One region of the Bradyrhizobium sp. P5_C12 genome, then DNA from elsewhere that is predicted to be linked to it. Evidence: predicted binding sites of a transcription regulator. Region 1 holds the regulator's gene; the other holds the start of a gene.
What was found. The regulator PhoB, encoded in region 1, activates phosphate uptake and scavenging genes when phosphate is short. The targets are predictions, from matches to a motif close to TGTCATNNANCTGTCAT.

Region 2: a site for PhoB is predicted at 2,072-2,088, ahead of ACXJMY_RS13195 (alkaline phosphatase D family protein). Genes of this name have one in related genera too.

The regions. Positions count from the first base shown of each region.
Region 1 is NZ_JBFULU010000010.1:147,988-151,213, forward strand. Features, by position in the region: gene pstB (phosphate ABC transporter ATP-binding protein PstB) at 1-38, shown strand, start outside; gene phoU (phosphate signaling complex protein PhoU) at 50-766, shown strand; gene phoB (phosphate regulon transcriptional regulator PhoB) at 788-1,495, shown strand; gene ACXJMY_RS12305 (GcrA family cell cycle regulator) at 1,728-2,240, opposite strand; gene ACXJMY_RS12310 (acetylornithine transaminase) at 2,698-3,226, shown strand, end outside.
Region 2 is NZ_JBFULU010000011.1:128,716-131,941, forward strand. Features, by position in the region: gene ACXJMY_RS13190 (aldo/keto reductase) at 1-110, opposite strand, end outside; gene ACXJMY_RS13195 (alkaline phosphatase D family protein) at 409-1,983, opposite strand; gene ACXJMY_RS13200 (hypothetical protein) at 2,289-2,708, opposite strand; gene ACXJMY_RS13205 (NAD(P)H-dependent flavin oxidoreductase) at 2,817-3,226, opposite strand, start outside.

The sequences.
Region 1 (3,226 bases):
GGCGTACGCAGGATTACATCACCGGCCGGTTCGGCTGAGGAGACAGGATATGGCTTCCGAACATACCGCAAAGGCCTTCGACACCGACCTCCAGGAGCTTACGCGCCTGGTCGCGGAGATGGGCGGGATTGCCGAGCGCATGATCGTCGATTCCGTCGATGCGCTGATCCGCCGCGACGTTGCGCTCGGCCAGCGCGTGGTCGCGACCGACGTCGAGATCGACGCGCTCCAGAAGAAGATCGAGGAGCGCGCCGTGCTCACCATCGCCCGCCGCCAGCCGATGGCGGTCGATCTGCGCGAGATCGTCGGCGCCATGCGCGTCGCGACCGATCTCGAGCGCATCGGCGATCTCGCCAAGAACATGGGCAAGCGCGTCGCGGCGCTGGAGACGGATTTCCATCCGCTCAAGCTGTTCCGCGGCCTCGAGCACATGACCGACCTCGTGCAGCAGCAGGTCAAGTCGGTGCTGGACGCCTATGCCGCGCATGATCTGCCGGCGGCGATGGCGGTGTGGAAGGGCGACGAGGAAGTCGACGCCATCTGCACCTCGCTGTTCCGCGAGCTCCTCACCTACATGATGGAGGATCCGCGCAACATCTCGTTCTGCATTCACCTGATGTTCTGTGCCAAGAACATCGAGCGGATCGGCGACCACGCCACCAACATCGCCGAGACCGTATTCTACATGATCGAAGGTCAGGCGATGACCGACAAGCGACCGAAGGGCGACATGACGACCTTCGCCACGACGGTCCCGAACACTTAAGGCTTGAGGAGCGACGACCACATGGGCGCACGCATTATGGTGGTTGAGGACGAGGAAGCCCTGACCGAGCTTCTCCGCTACAACCTCGAAGGCGACGGCTATGACGTCGAGACGGTGATGCGCGGCGACGACGCCGACACCCGCCTCAAGGAGCATATCCCCGACCTGATCGTACTCGACTGGATGCTGCCAGGGCTGTCCGGCATCGAGCTGTGCCGGCGGCTGCGCACCCGGCCCGAGACCAAGCAGCTTCCGATCATCATGCTCACCGCCCGCGGCGAGGAGAGCGAGCGGGTGCGCGGGCTTGCGACCGGCGCCGACGACTACATCGTCAAGCCGTTCTCGGTGCCGGAGCTGCTCGCGCGCGTGAAGGGCCTGCTCAGGCGCGCCAGCCCGGAGCGGTTGGCCACCGTGCTCGCCTTTGGCGACATCGAGCTCGATCGCGACAAGCGCCGCGTGGCGCGCTCGGGCCGTCCGATCGATCTCGGCCCGACCGAATATCGCCTGCTGGAGTTCTTCCTGGAGCATCCCGGTCGCGTGTTCTCGCGCGAGCAGCTGCTCGACAGCGTCTGGGGCCGCGACATCTATATCGACGAACGCACCGTCGACGTGCACATCGGTCGCCTGCGCAAGCTGCTCAATCTCGGCCGCGAACAGGACCCGATCCGCACCGTGCGCGGCGCCGGCTACGCGCTGGACGATCGCTTCGCGAAGGCGGAGCAGACGTAGGCTAGAGCGAGTTGGTTTGGCGAGCTGTCGCCACGATATCGGTGTCGTCCCGGCGAAGGCCGGGACCCATAACCCGAGGACGCAATTGTTTGTGCGAGAAGGGTAACTCCGAATCCCTGTAACCACATCTGCTGGTGGTTATGGGTCCCGGCCTTCGCCGGGACGACATCGGAGTGTGTCGAGCCGCCATCGTGTGATGGCGGCATTTTAACGGACGACTATATCCGCTAACTCACCGCGGGCCCGGCTTGGCCGGTGCGCGCCGGCGATCGGCCGCCGGCTGGTACGCGACACGCGAGTGCTGGGCGCAATAGGGAAGGCCCGACAGCGCCTTGCCGCCGCAGAAGAAGAAATCCGGGCTCGAGGGATCGCCGACCGGCCAGTGGCAGGTCGCCTCGTTCAATTCCAGCAGCGACAGCCGCTGGCTCATCGGCACCACGTTGTCGTAGGTGACCGGCTCGGCCTCCACCTCGACCTCGAAGGCCTGCGCCAACGCGGTGTTGCCGCGCGAGATCGGGCGGCTCACCCGCATCATGTGCTGTGCCGGACGCGCCTTACGCGGCCGGGGCGCGGCCGAAGAGGGGCTCTTGGCGCGGCCGGACAGGCCAAGCCTGTGCACCTTTCCGATCACGGCGTTGCGGGTCACATTGCCGAGCTCCGCCGCGATCTGGCTGGCCGAAAGTCCGGCCTCCCAGAGCTTTTTCAGCTGCTCGACGCGATCATCGGACCAGGTCAAAACCGTCATTGCACCCTTTCCCTCGCTGCGCGCCTGCCATATCGGGGCCTCACAGCGAATGCCTAAGCCTTGAAAAACCCGTGCCGCCAGAATCCCTTAAGGCTCGCCGGGCGCGCGAAGTGCGCCCGAACGTTTACGCCGGTACATGAGGACTTAGAGATCAGAACCGCCTGCACGAGATGTCGTATCTGACAAGCCAAACGCTACAATATGGCGTGACTCACGCGCAAGAGTCCGCCGACTCGCTTCCACATGTTCCGTGGCCAAAAAACCGCAAAATCGACACCGCAAGACTACGGATTCAGCGTTTCGTGAGGCTTTCCGGGCGGCATTGACACCCGTTTTACCAGGCATAAGATAGTGACGCGTGCCGCCCTTAAAAGGCGGCACGTTTCGTTTTCCGGGCCGGTCAATGGTGCGTTGCGTGATGCACGCTCAGTCCGTCCGCAACATCCAAGTGACCGTCATGACCAACAGCGCAGCGCCGCATTTGCTCCCCGTTTTCGCCAGGGCCGACCTCGGTTTTGAGCGCGGCGAAGGCTGCTGGCTGATCGCGACCAACGGCGACCGCTATCTCGATTTCACCTCTGGCGTGGCGGTGAACGCGCTCGGCCATGCCCATCCCGCGCTGGTCAAGGCGTTGCAGGAGCAGGCCACGAAACTCTGGCACATGTCGAACCTGTTCCAGAGCCCGGATGGCGAGCGACTTGCCGCCCGGCTCTGCAGCGAGAGCTTTGCGGACTTCGTATTCTTCTGCAATTCCGGCGCCGAGGCGCTGGAATGCGTGATCAAGGTCGTGCGCCGCTATCACGCCGCCAAAGGCCATCCCGACCGCTATCGCATGATCACCTTCGAGGGCGCCTTCCACGGCCGCACGCTGGCGACGCTGGCTGCGACCGGCTCGGCAAAATATCTCGAAGGCTTTGGTCCGCCGATGGACGGCTTCGACCAGGTCCCGCATGGCGATCTTGACGCCGTGAAGAAGGCCATCGGCC
Region 2 (3,226 bases), on a different contig from region 1:
CCGATCGACAGCGCGCTCTCGACTGCGGCGCGGCAGGCATCGCCCTGCATGCGGAAGGTGCCAAGGCCGAGCTTGGGCATGCTGATGCCCTGCGTCTTCAGATTGTCCATAAAACAGGCTCCTAAGATATTTCAGCCGCCGGATGCGCGCGGCAATGCCGCGTGGGCAGACTCTTGGGTGATGGAAAAGAGGTGGCGGGAGTGAGCACTATAGCGCGGAAGGCGCGGGGCAGCCAATCAAGATCGGGTTAACGTTGTGGCGCACGACGCCTCGCCAACGTCATGGCCGGGCTTGTCCCGGCCATCCACGCCTTACCGCACGAAGAACGTGGATGCCCGGGACATCAGCGCGAAGACGCGCTTCGCGCTTTTGCCCGGGCATGACGACTGGGGCGCAGAGCTGGCTCTCTCACGAGTGCTGCGCCACCAGGGCCGGGCGCGGCTGCGGCTGCGGCACGATATCGACCGACCAGAGGTCGCGGTTGTCGACGTCCTTCAGGGTCACGGTCATGACGCCGCTGCGGCCGTCGATGTCGACGCGGCCGAAGAACTGCAAGCCGAAACAGGGCGCGAGGTTCTCGCCCTGCGCTGCGCTGCAGCCGTTCTGGTACATCGCGACCGGGCCAAAGGTGTTGTCGAGCTCGCCCGGGCCCCAGGTGCCGGCATGCAGGGGACCGGAGACGAACTCCCAGAACGGCTCAAAGTCCTGGAATTGCGCCTTGCTCGGATCGTAGTAGTGCGCAGCGGTGTAGTGCATGTCGGCGGTGAGCCAGACAATGTTGCGGACGCCGGTGCGCTTGATGGAGGCAAGGAGATCGGCGATCTCATGCTCGCGCCGGTCCGGCGGGCCATCACCGAGCGCGACCGCGTCGAGACTGATCAGGCCGATCGGCAGGTCGGCCGCGATCACCTTCCAGGTCGCGCGCGAAGCGGCCAGCTCCCGCTTCAGCCAGGCGAGTTGCTCGGCGCCCAGGATCCAGCCACGGTGGTCGTCGCCCTTGTTCCAGCTGTCATCGCGAAAGCTGCGCATGTCGATCATGAAGACGTCGAGCAGCGGGCCGTAAGCGATCTTGCGATAGACCCGCCCCTGCCGCGCACCGATGTCACGGATCGGCATGAAGTCGAAGAAGGCGCGGCGGGCGCGCGCGACCAGGCGCGGGGTGCCGTCGTCCTCATAGCCGGCGTCGTCATAGCTGCCGGTCGGCGACCAGTCGTTGGTGACCTCGTGATCGTCCCATTGCGCAAACATCGGCACCTGCGCGTGGAAGGCACGAAAGTTTTCGTCGAGATGGTTGTATTTGTAGTTGCCGCGGAACTGCGCCAGCGAGTGCGCGACCACGGACTTTTCCTCGGTCACCAGATTGCGCCAGGTCTCGCCGTTCGGCAGCTGCTGCTCCGAAGGGATCGTGCAGTCGGCATAGATGTGATCGCCGGAATGGATGAAGAAATCCGGACGGTTGTCGAGCATGGTGCGATAGCTGCGGTAGCCGCCGCGCGAGACGTCGATGCCCCAGCCCTGCCCTGCGGTGTCGCCGGACCAGAGAAACGAGATCGATTCCCCGGCGGCCGGCGCGGTGCGGAAATGACCAACGCGGCTTTCGCCGGCGATGCCGGTCGCGATGTCGTCGAAGCGGACGCGATAGAAGATGTCCTGCCCGGGCGGCAGATCGTTCAGCAGCAGCTTTGAGGTGAAATCAGCGTCCGGCAGCGCATCGCTGGATGCTGACGCAATGATCGTCTTAAAACTCTCGACGGTCGAGCATTCGACCTGCATGCGCGCCGCCCGGTCGGCACGGGCCCAGATCACGGCGGAGCCGTCCGAGACATCGCCGGACTGGATGCCGCCCGCGATCAGCGGGCGGTCGGCGGCGCGGCTGATGTGCGGCTTTGCAAGCGTGCCGAGTGAGGCCACGGCGAGAGAGGACGTGGAGCGGACCAGGAATTGCCGCCGGGTCCATGCGCGCGGGGCGCGGAGCGTTGCCATTCAGGAAACCTTCGTCGAATCGCGACGGAAGGTGCCTGCGCCGTTTGACTCCCGGCTTACGGTTTCTTGACTCCGGGCCTACGGTTTTACGACGGGCGGATGACGGTGAAGGTGCGCTCCCTCTCCCCGTTCTTACGGGGCCGCGACGAGCTTCGCTCGCGCTGAGAGGGTTGGGGTGAGGGGCTGCTTCTGCGATCGCGGTGAGAGAAGGACTCGCGGAGAGTCCTCCCTCACCCGGAATTCGCGCTACGCACATTCCGGCCTCTCCCCGCACGCGGGGAGAGGCGAAGAGGCAGTGGCTCGCCTCAACGCTGCCAGTTGCAGATGCCGCCGGAGCGGCAGGGCCAGGTCTGGATACGCGTATCCCTCGCCTGGGCGTCCAGCGGATTGCCATGACGATGCGCGAGCTTCGCGCGGGCCGCGCCGCGCGGCTGCGCCGGCTTGGCGTGCGCGACCTTCGGCTCCGACACATGCACGCGTTCGACGGCAACCTTTTTCGGCACGTCGACCGGCTCGGCGCGTGCCTGGGCCTCGTTGCCGCCGCGCGCCTCGAGCGCGACAGGGGCAAAGTGCGTTTCGGGCCCGAGCCGCTTCGGCGACAGCACCGCCTTGGAGAGATCGAGACCGAGATACTCATCGGGCTTGTAGTCGTCAGCGCGCGCGACGCCGCCCCATGCGAGCATGAAGGCAACGGCAACAGCAAAATGAACGCTCTTCAGGACCACGGACGCCTCCTGAAATTGATTATGAAAGAGGTAATTTACCCTTATTTAGGAGGCGTCGCGCGCAATTCCAGCGGGCAACTGCCGCCGTGGTTAAGAAGTTTGACGGTGTCAGGCGACCTTTCTCGCCGCACCCGTTCCATCCAGGAACCCCATCAAGCGGCTGCGAATGATCTGTTCCGCCTCGCCCATGATGCGATCGACGAGTTCCTTGCAGGACGGGATGTCGCGGATGAGACCTGCGACCATGCCGCAGCTCCAGGCACCGGCATCCATCTGCCCCTCCAGCATGATTCTGGGATAGACGCCTGCGACCTGGTCGTGGATGTCGTCGATCTTCAGCTTGTCGCCCTTCTCGTGCTCGATCTCGAGCAGGCGGTCGACATTGGCATTCTTCAACACGCGCTCGGTGTTGCGCAAGCTCCGCATGATCAGGCGGGTGTCGAGCTCGGTCGCTGCGACCAGCGCATTCTTCACGTTCTGATGCACCGGCGCTTCCTTGGTCGCGATGAAGCGCGTGC